Regions from separate parts of the Paenibacillus sp. FSL R7-0216 genome, predicted to be linked through region 2. Evidence: predicted binding sites of a transcription regulator. Region 2 holds the regulator's gene; the other holds the start of a gene.
The links. Region 2 encodes NrdR, which represses ribonucleotide reductase genes. Its sites were predicted from a motif close to AACACNATATATNGTGTT; they were not measured.
Positions count from the first base shown of each region.

Region 1: a site for NrdR is predicted at 1,043-1,060, ahead of MKZ15_RS08820 (adenosylcobalamin-dependent ribonucleoside-diphosphate reductase). Genes of this name have one in related genera too.

Region 1 is NZ_CP150222.1:1,985,202-1,992,948, forward strand. Features, by position in the region: gene MKZ15_RS08815 (SNF2-related protein) at 1-558, opposite strand, end outside; gene MKZ15_RS08820 (adenosylcobalamin-dependent ribonucleoside-diphosphate reductase) at 1,236-3,827, shown strand; gene MKZ15_RS08825 (helix-turn-helix domain-containing protein) at 3,971-4,396, opposite strand; gene MKZ15_RS08830 (spore germination protein) at 4,570-6,066, shown strand; gene MKZ15_RS08835 (Ger(x)C family spore germination protein) at 6,080-7,225, shown strand; gene MKZ15_RS08840 (endospore germination permease) at 7,258-7,747, shown strand, end outside.
Region 2 is NZ_CP150222.1:1,774,165-1,781,911, forward strand. Features, by position in the region: gene polA (DNA polymerase I) at 1-2,627, shown strand, start outside; gene mutM (DNA-formamidopyrimidine glycosylase) at 2,665-3,543, shown strand; gene coaE (dephospho-CoA kinase) at 3,582-4,178, shown strand; gene MKZ15_RS07820 (lytic transglycosylase domain-containing protein) at 4,175-4,738, shown strand; gene MKZ15_RS07825 (alpha/beta-type small acid-soluble spore protein) at 4,812-5,033, opposite strand; gene nrdR (transcriptional regulator NrdR) at 5,170-5,640, shown strand; gene MKZ15_RS07835 (phosphate ABC transporter substrate-binding protein) at 5,828-6,787, shown strand; gene pstC (phosphate ABC transporter permease subunit PstC) at 6,875-7,747, shown strand, end outside.

The DNA of each region.
Region 1 (7,747 bases), 210 kb from region 2:
TTCATTATTGAGCAGAATATTTTTGTGCGGGTCGCGTTTGGCCGTGTCCATGGAGGCGACAACGACGTCGTTGTGCCAGGAATGCTCTTTCTTCTGCGCTACGGCCGGTATGCCGAACTTCTGATTCAGTTCCCGAACCCACTGTAGCACCAGGGATGCAGGCACCAGAATCAATACCTTCTTCACTAATCCGCGCACAATGTATTCCTTTAAAATCAAACCGGCTTCGATCGTCTTCCCAAGACCCACCTCGTCGGCGAGGATCGCACGCCCGCGCATTTCGAACAGGACCTTTCGAGCCGTTTCGGTTTGGTGCGGCAGAGGGGTGACGCCTTGCAGATGCTTCAAACATTGCATTTCTTCAAAGCTCGTGACAAGCGAAGCAGTTTCGGCCTCAAGGGCAAGGTTAAACAGCTTCCAATCGTCCCAGGGGCCGCCCTTTTGATGTCTCGATTCCAAGTCGCTGAACCAACTTCGGTCGAAGTCTACGGGGATCTGCAGATTCCATTCCGGCGGGACGACCGAATTGGGGGAAGGGCCGGGGGGATGAGGATTCATGATGTAAAACCTCCCATTTGATGCGTATTTGACTAGCTCTATTGCGGCTACGAAAGGATCCGAATCAGTCCATACCGCGTGCTTCTTGCAGACGTAGGTGTAGTATGGACGAAAAAGAAGGAGTTCATAACTTTGGAGAGGGGAGCGGGAGCGAAACGGAGCATCAGCTAGTGATATTGCTTGGGTTGACCGTTTTACATGATGATCCCGTTTGCTCAGATCAAAGCGATTTAGATGAACCGTTCGACCTCGACCTTGCTCCCTTAACGAAAGGGATAATCGCATGATGAAGCCTCCAGAGGCAGCTCTTCCGTTTTATAGCTTGGGTTGGAAATGGTTACATGGCGGTTTCATAGATTCAAGACCGAAAAATTGAGAGAACCGGAGCAAACGAGTGTTTGGGCCAGCAGCATTCGGAAAAAAGCCTAAAATTTCAAGCTGTCCCGCTGTGACAACGAGATATTGTATAGTATAATGGTATTCGCACACAATATATTGTGATTCATACATATGATAATACGGTTTATAGGGTGTGCGTAGCGGCTTTCAGGCAGGCGAATATCGGCTTGAAACAACGCTTTTTTCGTTTTTTTCGCCCGTTTTCGACTTCAAGATCCGGCGCGAATGACCGATATATTTACGAATCTTTGATCCAAACTTATAGGAGGGTGTTTTCTTTGAAAACTGTGCCAAAACAGCGCCTTGAGGGGCTAAGTGAAAAAATCTTCTTGGACCGGTACGCCTGGAAAGATGCGGACCCTAGTCACGCCAAAGTCGGCGACGTCGTCCTCGTTCTGACGAAGGATGATCCCAAATTCCCAACAAAGGAAGTTGGCGAAGTCGTTGCGCGTAAGGGTCGTAAGGTTACGGTGAAGACACGCCGGGGCGAGTTGGTCGAGTCCGACGTGGAGAAGCTGACCCTCAATATCGAGAAAACCCCTGAAGAAATGTGGGACCGCCTTGCTAAAGCGATGGCTTCCGTAGAGGAAACGCCGGAGCTGCAGAAGCAATGGGAAGAGAAGTTCCGCTATATCCTGGACGATTGGAAGCTGGTACCGGGCGGCCGGATTGCCGCAGGTGCCGGCGCCAGTGACGAGTTGACCTTGTTTAACTGTTACGTGATCCCATCGCCAAAAGACAGCCGCGGCGGCATCATGGAGACCTTGTCCGAAATGACCGAGATCATGGCACGCGGCGGCGGCGTGGGGATTAACCTCAGTTCCTTGCGTCCGCGCCGTGCGGTTGTTAAAGGCGTAAACGGCTCTTCGAGCGGCGCCGTATCTTGGGGAGGTTTGTTCAGCTACACCACCGGCTTGATCGAGCAGGGCGGCAGCCGTCGCGGAGCGCTGATGCTGATGATCAACGACTGGCATCCGGATGTCATGGACTTTATCACCGTCAAGCAGACGATGGGCCAGGTTACGAACGCGAACCTGTCGGTTTGCGTGAGCAACAGCTTTATGGAAGCGGTGAAGAAAGACCTCGATTGGGAATTGGTGTTCCCGGATACGACTTACGAGGACTACAACGAAGTGTGGGACGGCGATCTCGAGAAGTGGAAAGCGGACGGCCGCAGAGTGATCCACTATCGCACTGTCAAAGCGCGTGAGATCTGGCACACGATTATCGAGTCGGCTTGGAAATCCGCCGAACCGGGCGTTGTGTTTATGGAATATTACAACCAAATGTCCAACAGCTGGTATTTTAACCCGATCATTTGTACGAATCCGTGCGGGGAGCAAGGTTTGCCGGGTTGGGGCGTCTGCAACCTGTCGGCGATGAACTTGTCCAAGTTCTACGACGAAGAGAAACACGATGTCGCTTGGGACGAACTCGCCACAACGACGCGCTATTCGGTCCGTTTCCTGGACAACGTCATCAACAAAACGCCTTATCATTTTGAAGAAAACGAGAAGAACCAGAAGAAAGAGCGTCGCGTTGGCCTCGGGACGATGGGCCTGGCCGAGCTGATGATCAAGTTGAACATCCGTTACGGCAGCCCGGAATCGCTGGAATTCCTCGACAAATTATATGGCTTTATCGCCAAGGAAGCTTACCTGGCCTCCGCAGATATCGCGGAAGAGAAAGGTTCCTTCCCGGCTTTCGAAGCGGACAAATATTTGCAAAGCGGATTTATGAAAGTGATGACGGAAGTGTATCCGGAAGTTGGCGAAGCGGTTCGCACCAAAGGGGTCCGCAACGTCACGATCATCACTCAGGCGCCAACCGGCAGCACAGGGACGATGGTTGGAACCTCGACCGGGATCGAGCCTTATTTCGCTTTCAAATACTACCGTCAAAGCCGTCTCGGCTTCGACGAGCAGTTCGTGCCGATCGCGCAAGAGTGGATGGACGCGCATCCAGGGGAAGAGCTGCCGGATTACTTCGTGACCGCGATGAATTTGTCGGCGGAGGATCATATCCGCGTGCAAGCCGCGATCCAGCGTTGGGTCGACAGCTCCATCTCCAAAACGGCAAACTGCCCATCCGACTTTACCGTGGAAGAAACGGAACGTTTGTATGAACTGGCCTTCGACCTTGGCTGCAAAGGCGTAACGATCTACCGCGACGGTAGCCGTGACGTACAAGTCCTGCAAACGGAGAAGAAGGAAGAGAAACAAGAAGAAGCGGCAGCACCAGCAACGGTAGCCGTAACGGAACAGCCGGCAAGCGCTCCGGTTCAAGCCAGCAGCCCGAAAACGGCGGAACAGTACAAGAGACGCCCGCAAGTGCTCCATGGCGCTACTTATAAGATCAACACGCCGTTTGGCATGGCATATATCACGATCAACGATTTGAACGGTATTCCGGGTGAAATCTTCCTGAACGTAGGGAAAGCCGGTTCCGACGTGTTTGCGATGGCGGAAGCGCTTGGCCGCGTCTGCTCGCTGTTCCTGCGTTACGGCGACCACGGCGAGAAGGTGGAGCTGCTGATCAAGCATCTCAAAGGCATCGGCGGTACAGGCGCTATCGGCTTTGGTCCAAACCGCGTGGAATCGATCGCGGACGCGGTTGCTAAAGCGCTAGAGACGCACGTGCAAAACGGCCCGTACGGCGACCACGACCCGGCGCCGGTGGCAGCAACGATCGCACATCACGAGGAAGCCGCGCAAGATCATGGTACCGCGGACGGCTCGCACGGCGGCCACAGCCATGGCAGCGCGCCGGCCACCTCCCGCGACCTCTGCCCGTCCTGCGGCTCGGCCTCGCTCATCAACATCGAGGGCTGCAAGACTTGCAGCAACTGCGGATATAGTAAGTGCTCGTAGATTTGCATTGAATATTGGGAGAATTCCCTCATGCATATGGGGATGATAAAGGTTAAAAGTCCGAAGCAGATACTTACTGCTTCGGACTTTTTTTTGACAGAACAAATCGTTAGACAGCATTGTTATGAATCTTGAATCAAATCTCAGATTACATCAGGAGAATCCCATTTGGTTTTCCACAGATTAATTTCATTAAAAACTTTCAAAAAGGCCTCGCCTTTTGGAGTAATTGAATATTCCACCGACACAGGGACAGTCGGGTAAACCTGGCGTTTGATCATTTGGTGATTTTCTAAATTCCGCAAGGTATCTGTTAAGCCTTTGGTATTTACGTTCCCTAAGTTTCTACGTAGCTGATTAAAACGCTGAGATTCCTTTAACAACTCCGTAATCACTAAGAATGTCCATTTACCGGAGAGTAATTGTAGAGTTTCCGAGATCGACTCTATACAGCTATTTTCAAACTTTATGGATTCCATCACTCTTATCATCTCACATTCCTTTTTTGAAGTCAGACTAAAAAGTAAAGCTACATCAAGAAGTATAGTTAATTGTGGTGTGATTGTCACGGATAAGAACCGTCCATTTTGTCCTTATTTTCCTCGGAATGAATTCCTAATGTACACTGTGTGCCGTATTGTTTGAAATAACATGCTAATGGAAACGCTAGTAAAAAAAAGCGAGGAAGGGCATGACCCTTAGCTAAAGCAGTTTAAAGATGAACGGAGAGGTCATTCCAACCATGAGCTGGCATAAATTAAACTCAAATCAGCAACGAAATCATACATTGTCGGTAGAACAGGAAAAAAAGAAATTTAGTCCAGATATTAATGAGAACGATGAAGTATTCAAAACCATATTCCGGGATTGTTCAGATGTCGTTTATCGTGAGTTAATGATCAGTGGACAAACCAAGCTCCTCATGATTTATATCGATGGGATGATCGATACCGAAATTTTCGAATCCAATGTGCTTAGGCCGCTAATCTATGAAGGGGTTCCTCAGGGTCTTGGTACCATCGACAGTATCGCCAATATGTGCGAACAAAAGCTGTTTTCTCTTATGCAAATTTCTAGACTTCCCGATTTTGATGGAACTGTTGAAAGTATTTTAAAAGGAAGCGTCGCTATTCTAGCCGATGGTGATGCTACCGCATGCTTGGCCAACATTAAACAAGTCGAAACCCGCAGTATCGAAGAGTCTTCTGCTGAACCGACACTGCGGGGGCCTAGAGAAGGCTTTACGGAAAACCTCCGCGTGAATACGACGTTGCTTCGCCGAATCATTACAACACCAAAGCTCAAGATGAAGTCCATTACGATTGGTACTTTAACGAAAACGGAAGTAGTCATTTCCTATATCGAAGGAGTAGTAGAGCCTAAGCTGTTGGAGGAAGTTCAATATCGCGTAAATCAAATTGATACCAATGGAATTCTTGAATCCGGGTATATCGAGGAAGCGATCGAAGATACGCATCTTACTCCATTTCCGCAAATGTTGAATAGCGAGAGACCTGACGTTATTGCCTCCGGATTGCTAGAGGGCAAAGTAGCTATCTTAACCGATGGCACTCCATTTGCGTTGTCTGTTCCGATGACTTTCTGGACGGGGCTGCAAGCGCCAGATGATTATTATGAACGCTCTATGTACGTATTGATGACCCGTTTGCTTCGTTTTGTCTTTGTCATCTTCGGGACCACCACCTCAGCTCTCTATATAGCGCTATCCAATTATCATCAGGAGATGATTCCAACAAAATTGATGATCAGCATAGCGTCCCTTCGAGAACATGCGCCTTTTCCAACCATCATTGAAGTTTTTATGATGGAAGTTGTTTTTGAAGGGTTACGGGAAGCTGGCATACGCTTGCCTAAAACGATTGGTCCGCTTGTAAGTATCGTTGGCGCGCTTGTCATCGGGGAGGCCGCAGTACGCGCTGGAATTATTTCCGCGCCGATTGTAATCGTAGTATCGTTTGCCGGTATCGCCTCCTTTATCGTTCCGCGTTATCGATTTGGATTTCCACTTCGGATGCTGCGATTCCCGTTAATCATTCTAAGCGGCATGTTTGGTTTATTTGGCCTGGCAGCGGGAATGATCGCCATTTTAGCGCATCTGACTCGGTTAAGTCCGTTTGGAATCCCATATCTCACCCCGGTGGCTCCGCTGGTTCATGGATGGATCAAAGATTGGTTAGTACGTGCCCCTCGTAAACTTACAAAGTCCAAAGCCAAATGATAGGTGGATCCGCATGAAAATAGTATTGAAGATGAGCTCACCCCTGTTCTTGTTGTGTTTAATAACCGGTTGCTGGAGTTTGAATGAACCTGACCACCTCGCCTTTAATTTGGGAGATGGATGGGATATCGAGGACAACAGACATGTTCTAGTTACAACCCAAATCGCAATACCGGCAAATTCAGGCGGACTGGATGCTGGTGGGGGAGGGGAGGGGAAGAGGGCTTTTCAAACCATGAGTGCAAGCGGTACGAATCTTTATGATAGTTTGCATAATTTACAAAAGGAACTATCTAGAGAGATATTTGTAGGACATCGAGAGGTTTTGCTGATCGGACAGAAAATGGCAGAACACGGTATAGACAAACTCCTCGATGAAATCGTCCGTAATCCCAAATCAGAACTCCGATCGAAGGTATTTGTTGTGAAGGACGGACGAGCCAAAGATATTTTTACTACGGATCCAATCTTTGATCCATATACTCAAACATCACTGACGCGCCAAGAGGAGATCTTACATATTAGACATACTTATTTCCGGGATTTGCTGGCGGACTCCTTAAGTCGCGGGATTCACCCCATGGTGCCAGCCATAAGTTTATCGCCTTCTTCGAAGCCTCATTACGTCGGTTCGGCTATTTTAAACAGTAATAACCATTTGAAATTGGTCGGCTTCCTGGGCAGTCAGGAATCTGCCTATGCGAATTGGATTTCGAATAGACAAGACAGTCTTGTATCCGACTTCTTCATTCGGGAGAAAGAGAACAATATAAGCGTGATTCTGAAATTTTTGAAAAGTCAGATCCGTGCCAAAATGTCCGGGGACGATATTCAAATCCATATCCAACTCACGGGGAAAGGGAGTATCGTTGAGAATAATACGGAACTTGATCCCACAAAAGCTGCGGATCTAAAAATCATCGAAAAGGAACTGAAGAAGAATTTGCAGCAAGAGGTCACGAAGCTTATTGCCACTGTACAAGTCAAATATCGAACCGACATCTTTGGCTTCGGGAAGAAAGTACATCATCAGTTACCTAAGCAATGGAAGGGATATGAAGAGGAGTGGGATCGCATTTTTCCTGAACTCCAAGTATCAATAAACTTCAATGTTCGATGCGATGACCCTGGGCAATCCAATACATCGATGAAATATTAACCTTGGTTGAAATCATGAGGAGTAGACAAACGGTGAAAATAAAAGGGTCACAGCTTTTTTGGATACTTGCAACGACATATATTGTTATGGCAATTGGGGTTGTGTTGACTCCGACTGTATCCATCGTGCAGCAAGATGCATGGATCTCCTTGCTGGCTTCCGGAGCAGCAGGAGTGATTATTACGATCTTACTTGGAAAGTTAGCTCTCCTTCATCCAGATCAATCCTTGTTTCAGGTATGTTGGAAGCTTCTCGGGAAGTGGTTGGGGAGAATCATTTTCCTGCCGTATTTCTGCGCTTTTATCGGGATTACCTCCGTCGTTGTTCGTGCACAGGTTGATTTTATTCAAAGTATACTATTAAACGGAACGCCAACATGGGCAATTATGATCATATTATTTAGCATAACCTTTTATTTAACTCTGGGTGGGATTACGAATATTGGCCGATTTAGTGAAATTACGGGGCCAATCTTCTACTTTCTCATTTTTTTGAGCTTTATCTTAAATTGGGGGAATATCC
Region 2 (7,747 bases):
GCATTATTTACCGGGCATTTTTTGCCATGCCGCCGCTCACGAATTCCAGCGGCTTGCATACGAATGCCGTTTACGGTTTTACGAACATGCTGCTGCGGTTGATCCAAGAAGAGCGCCCCACGCATATGCTGGTGGCCTTTGATGCGGGGAAAGTGACCTTCCGCCACGAAGGCTACCAGGAGTACAAAGGCGGACGCGACAAAACCCCGTCTGAGCTGTCCGAGCAGTTTCCATTGATGCGCGAGCTCCTGGAGAGCTTCGGCATCGCCTGGTTCGAATTGGCCGGGTACGAAGCCGATGATATTATCGGCACCTTGAGCAAACGGGCCGAGGAAGCCGGTCAAGAAGTACTCGTTGTGACCGGAGATAAGGATATGCTGCAAGTCGTCAGCGATCGGGTTAAAGTGGCATTAACGCGCAAAGGTGTCAGTGAGGTCGAACCTTATGATCCGCAGCAAATCGAGGAGAGATACGGGCTTAAGCCGCTGCAAATCATCGATTTGAAAGGGCTGATGGGCGATACCTCCGACAATATCCCGGGGGTGCCGGGGATTGGGGAGAAGACAGCCCTGAAATTGCTGCACCAGTTCGGTTCTGTGGAGGAAGTACTGGCCCATACCGATGAATTGAAAGGGAAAATGAAGGAAAATTTGGTGAACCACGCAGAGGACGCCCGCATGAGCAAACAGCTGGCCACCATTTTCCGCGAGGTTCCGGTTGAACGCTCTTGGGAGGAGATGAAGTTTGACGGCATCCAGGAGGAATCGGCCGTTCCGATGCTGCGCAAGCTGGAGTTTAAGTCGCTGCTCGAGCGGATGTCCTTTGCCGGTGGAGGGAATCCAGAGGGAGCGGCTCCCGCGGAGATGGTTGAGATTGAGGTCACCGCGGTTAACCTGGAGAACCTGTCCGAGCTGAACGCCGATCTGGCGAACATCGAAGGGATCATTGTGGAATCCTACGGGGACAATCCGCATCAAGCTACAATGATGGGCATGGTGTTGTCCACCGCCAGCCGTCATTATTTCCTGCCGTTTGACGTGTTACAAGAGGGGGCGGCAGCGGAAGTGCGCGCCTGGTTGGCGGATGAGCACGTGCCAAAGCGGGGTTACGATCTGCACCGGGCGGACTTGGTGCTGTTCTGGCAAGGTGTCGCGTTTGCCGGAGCTGAACATGACGTGCAACTGGCCGCCTATTTGCTTGATCCGACGGAAAGCGACCAGACGATCAGCGGCCTGGCGGCGAAATACCAGTTGCCGGCGGTGCCCGGCGACGATGAGGTATACGGCAAAGGCGCCAAATTTAAGGTGCCGGAGCCGGACGCGTTAAGCCGCCATCTGGCCCGCAAGTCGGACGCCCTGCTGCGCATTCTGCCGCTACAGCGGCAGGAGCTCGAGAAATATGAAATGGAGCGGCTGTTCTACGAACTGGAAATGCCGTTATCCCGGATTTTGGCCGACATGGAGAAGCAAGGCATCGCCGTCAATAAGGAGGCCTTGAAAGAGCTCGGCGTGGAATTTGAAGCCCAGATCAATAAATTGGTAACGCGAATTTATGAAATCGCCGGTCTGGAATTCAATATCAATTCAACAAAGCAATTAGGAGAAATCCTATTTGATAAGCTGGGGTTGCCGGTGATCAAGAAAACCAAAACCGGTTATTCGACGGATGCGGAAGTGTTGGAGAAGCTAGCGCCTTACCATGAAATCGTGCAGTTTATTCTGGAATACCGCCAACTGGCCAAGCTTCAATCGACTTACGTCGAGGGCCTGCTGAAGGAAATCTCGCCGAAAACAGGTAAGGTGCATACGTATTTCCGGCAGACGATCGCCGCAACCGGACGCCTGAGCAGCCAATATCCAAACTTGCAGAACATCCCGATCCGCCTCGAGGAGGGCCGCAAAATCCGCAAAGTTTTTGTTCCTTCAGAGGAAGGTTGGTTTATTCTGGCGGCGGATTACTCGCAAATTGAGCTTCGTGTATTAGCGCATATTTCTGGTGATCCGGGGCTCCAGGAAGCGTTCCTGCACGATATGGATATCCACACCAAGACGGCAATGGATGTGTTTGGCGTTGGACCGGACCAGGTTGACTCCAATATGCGCCGTTCGGCCAAAGCCGTCAATTTCGGGATTGTCTACGGGATCAGCGACTATGGCTTGTCCCAGAACCTGAACATTACGCGGAAGGAAGCCGCCCGGTTCATCGATCAATATTTCGACGCCTTCCAAGGCGTCCGACGTTATATGGACGACATCGTGAAGGAAGCGAAGCGCGACGGTTACGTCAAAACGCTGTTGGAGCGTCGCCGTTATCTGCCAGAGATCAACGCGTCGAACTTCAACCTGCGCTCCTTCGCTGAGCGTACGGCCATGAACACACCGATTCAAGGCTCCGCGGCGGACATCATCAAGCTGGCAATGGTGCGGATGGACGAGGAACTGCACAAGCACGGGCTCAAGAGCCGTATGCTGCTTCAGGTCCATGACGAATTGGTTTTCGAGGTACCGCCGGAAGAGTTGGAGATCATGAGCAAGCTCGTGCCGGAGACGATGGGGAAAGCGTTAGAGCTCTCCGTGCCGCTTAAGGCCGAAGTGTCCAGCGGATTAAATTGGTACGAAGCGAAGTAGGTTCTTGGGATTACAACTTAGAATGAGGTGAGAGGATATGCCGGAATTGCCGGAGGTCGAGACGGTCCGACGGACCTTGACCCAATTGATCGTCGGGAAAACGATCCAAAGCGTCCACGTCTCCTTGCCGCGAATCATCCAACGGCCGGATGATATCCAGCGGTTTGAAGTCGAGCTCGCCGGACATACGATATTAGAGATTGGCCGCCGCGGGAAATTTCTGCGCATCATCATGGATGGGCTGGTACTCGTCTCCCATTTGCGGATGGAAGGGCGATACGGCGTTTATCAGACCGGCGATGAGGTGGAGAAGCATACGCATGTGATTTTCCGGTTTACAGATGGATCCGAACTCCGTTACAAGGACGTGCGCCAGTTCGGTACCATGCATTTGTTCTTGCCCGGAGAGGAATTTGCGCAGAAGCCTTTGGCCAAACTGGGGTTGGAGCCTTTGGAGGCCTCTTTTACGGCAAAGGCTTTTCAAGAGGTGATATCCAGGCGGTCTACCAAGATCAAGCCTGCGCTGCTAAACCAGGAATACATTGTGGGTCTGGGGAATATCTATGTGGATGAAGCCCTGTTCCGGGCGGGAATCCACCCGGAACATCCGGCGGACAAGCTAACCAAGCGGCAGATGGAGCGACTTCACACCGCTATCATAGATACGCTGACAGAAGCGGTGGAAGCTGGAGGATCCTCCATCAAGTCCTATGTCAATGGACAGGGAGAGATGGGAATGTTCCAACATTCCTTGCGGATGTACGGCCGACAAGGGGAGCCTTGCCTAAATTGCGGACAGCCGGTGGTGAAGACCGTTGTAGGGGGACGGGGAACGCATTATTGCCCGAAATGTCAGCCTGCATACCGGACAAGTCATAAGACGCGAGGCGCTAAACAAACGATAGATGAAATTTAGGTCGAAGCTCCAAGTCAAAACAGTGAGGTGTATTGGGAATGAACATCGGACTCACCGGAGGCATCGCCACCGGGAAAAGCACGGTTTCCCGCATGCTAGCCAACCTTGGCGCCGCTGTGCTTGATGCGGATTTGATCGCCAGGGAGATTATGGAGCCGGGCTATCCAGTGCTGGCGGCCGTCCGCGAACGCTTTGGACAAGGGGTGCTTCACCCCGATGGAACGCTCAACCGCAAAAAGCTCGGCGAAATCGTCTTCTCTCATCCGGAGGAGCGTAAGGCGTTGGAGGCGTTGACGCATCCCGCCATCCGTTCCGAAATGAAGCGGCGTCTGGACGAGCTGGAACAAGAGGATCCGCACAGACTGGTGGTGGCGGATATCCCTTTGCTTTACGAATCGGGTCTCGATCCGTTATATGAAGAAATTATGGTCGTATACGTACCCCGGGAGCTTCAAATGTCTCGATTAATCCAGAGGGACGGGTTATCTCGGGAAGCGGCCGAACAGCGTTTAAGCGCCCAGATGGACATCGAAGTAAAGAAGGAGAGGGCGGATATTTTGATTGATAACAGCGGTGGACTAGACGAGACAAAGCGGCAGATTGACGTCTTTTGGCGGGATAAGGGGCTAAAATGAGGTGGCTTCGCAAAAAGAGGGTTCTGCTTCTCCTGTTTATTGGCTTCACGGGCCTCATCTTTTTAAATTCCACCTGGCTTTCGTTATTTTATCCGATTTATTATAAAGAAGAAATTCGTCTGCATGCCAAAAACAACGGTCTCGATCCGTTTATCGTTGCGGCGATTATCAAGGTGGAGACCAATTACAAATCGGGGGCGGAGTCCCGAAAAGGTGCGCTTGGAATTATGCAGATTATGCCGGATACGGCGGAGTGGGTCATCTCCAAAGCGAAGCTGCCCGATACGACGTTAGAGGACATCCGCAACGAGACCGAAACGAATATCCGGATCGGCACGTGGTACCTGGGGTCGTTATCCGAGCAATTCGAAGGCAACCCGATCGCTATGATCGCCGCCTATAATGCCGGGCCGACGAATGTAAAGAACTGGCTGAAGAGCGGACGATGGGATGGCCGGCTGGAGACGGCACAGAATATTCCGTTTGGCGAAACTAGGCATTACGTTCAGCGGGTCTCGCATTATTACAAGCAGTATGTGAAGATTTACGACGAGTTTTAGGTGGATTATTGCGAAAATATAAAGAAAGCATTGACCGGCTAATTGCCAGTCAATGCTTCCTTTGGTGATCGGATTATTTGAATTGACCTGCCAGCTGTTGTTCAGCCAAGGTCACCAAACGTTTCGTAATGAAACCACCGATCGAACCGTTTTCGTAAGAGGTCAGGTTACCAGCATATCCGTCTTGTGGGAAAGAGATGCCAAGTTCCTGAGCAATTTCATATTTCATTTGATCCAAAGCTCCGGAAGCTTGTCTAACCACCAGGTCGTTCGAAGAGTTATTATTTTGGGCCATGATTGTTCACCTCCTTGTGGTTGGTAACAGTATTATGTGCCGGACTATCAACTTCAATCCGATGAATCTAAAGTAATTTATTGCCATTAAGTAAAAAAGGCCGTCATTACGGCATTTAGAGGGGAGGTGTTCTAGCTTGAAATGTCCGTATTGCGATTATTTAGGGACGAAAGTGCTGGATTCAAGGCCGGCTAACGAGAACCGCTCGATCCGTCGTCGCCGCGAGTGCGAGAAATGCAGTCGTCGGTTTACAACGTTTGAAATGGTGGAGGAAATGCCGCTGATCGTGATTAAGAAGGATGGAAGTCGCGAGGAATTTAGTCGGGAGAAAATGCTGAGAGGCTTGATCCGAGCCTGCGAGAAACGCCCGGTTTCCGTTGAGCAGCTGGAATCGATCGTCTCCGAGGTGGAACGTTCCCTGCGCCATTCGGCCAACGCAGAGGTTGAAAGCCGGGGGATTGGCGAATTAGTCATGGAGCAGTTATATCCGGTGGACGAGGTGGCCTATGTCCGGTTCGCTTCGGTTTACCGTCAATTTAAAGATATCAATATGTTTATGAAAGAACTGAAGGGCCTGCTCTCCAAAAATACGGGGGTCACGGAATAGTTTCTTTTACTAAAGCACTCTTCGCTGCTAAGCGCGAGAGTGTTTTTTTTATATTTTGCACAGAATAATCAGAACTAGAGGAGGTATGTCTCATCATTTTACACAAAGTTTACAAAACGAAAACACAGGATTGATCTTCGCTTTCTATAATCAAATTGTAAAACACATAAGGGGGATACCTAAGACAATGAAAAAGAGTATGCTATTGGTTTTGACATTGGTGTTGAGCTTGACGCTGGCGGCATGTGGTCAAAACAACAACGCGGCACAAAACAACACGGCTGGAACGAACGGCGGCACTACGGATGAAGCATCCGCGAACAACGGCGGCAACGCAGCAACGTCGGAACTTTCCGGGTCGATCCTGGCGGTAGGTTCCTCGGCATTGCAACCTTTGGTAGACCAAGTATCGAAAAAATTCATGGATCAAAATCCTAAAGTTTCTATACAAGTTCAAGGTGGAGGCAGCGGCACGGGTCTGACGCAGGTCTCCGGAGGACAGGCGGACATCGGGAACTCCGACGTTTTCGCGGAAGAGAAACTGGAAGCTGCTCAAGCCAGCGAACTGGTTGACCATCAAGTTGCAGTCGTGGCGATGGCTGCCGTCGTGAATCCGGATATCACCATCGACAATTTGACAAAAGACCAACTGGTACAAATTTTCACGGGTAAAGTCACGAACTGGAAAGACCTTGGCGGTCCCGATCAAGCGATTCAAATCGTCAACCGTCCTTCGAGCTCCGGGACTCGCGCAACGTTCGAGAAATATGCTTTGGGCACAAAAACGGAAGACCTGCAAGGTTCGATCCAAGAGGATTCCTCCGGTACGGTTAAGAAGCTTGTCGGCGAAACGCCGGGGGCGATTGGTTACCTTGCCTTGTCCTACCTTGACGATTCCGTCAAAGTTGTGAAATACGAAGGCGTTGAAGCTACAGAAGAGAACGTAGCAAACGGAACTTATCCGGTATGGGCCTATGAGCACATGTACACCAAAGGCGAGCCAAACGAAGTTGTTAAAGCGTTCCTGGACTTCATGGTTTCCCCTGACGTACAAGGCGACAACGGCGACGTTGTAGAGCTTGGTTATATTCCGGCAAGCAAAATGCAAGTTCAACGCGATGTGGATGGCAAGATCACACAGAAGTAACCAATAGGACTCGATAACATCATATCGGCGCGGCAAGAGGCGGACTGTTCTGCCTCTTTCTGTGCTGTTATTAAAGGGAGAGGTTTCATGGCTCAGTCCGGCGGAAGAAAAAAAATACAACCGCATATCGTCGAGGAATGGACCGGCAAAATTTACGCTTCGTTTTGTATCGTATTGCTGGTCGTCACCATCTTCTCGATGGTTTATTACGTAGCAACCAAGGGGTTAAGCACCTTTTTTCAAGACGGGATCGCATTTCGCGAAATATTCGGCAGTACGAACTGGAAACCGGATGGGGAACCTCCGGTATTCGGTGCCCTTCCGTTTATTTTGGGCTCATTCGGCACCTCGATTTTGGCGGCGTTGATCGCGGCCCCGCTCGGCATTTGCGCAGCTTTATTTATGGTCGAAATTATGCCAAAGTTCGGGAAGAAATATCTGCAGCCGGTCATCGAATTGCTGGCTGGGATCCCTTCCGTTGTATATGGTTTTGTGGGGCTCAGCGTCATCGTGCCTTTCTACCGGGATGTTTTCCCGGGACAAGGTCTTGGTATCTTGGCCGGAGCGACCGTGTTGTCGATTATGATCTTGCCAACGATAACTTCGATTGCCACCGATGCGCTAGCTGCTCTGCCTCCCGGTTTGAAAGAAGGTTCTTACGCACTCGGCGCAACGCGCTGGCAAACCTTGTATCGGACCGTCTTGCCGACAACCATGCCGGCTTTATTAACTGGGGTCGTATTGGGCATGGCCCGGGCTTTCGGGGAAGCCCTGGCGGTACAGATGGTCATCGGGAATGCGCCGCATATTCCGCGTTCTCTCTTTGAATCCACCTCCACCTTGACCAGCGTGATTACGCTGAGTATGGGGAATACGGTGATGGGATCGACGCAAAACAATGTCCTTTGGACGCTGGCGCTGATCTTGATGCTAATGACGTTCATATTCGTCTTTATCGTC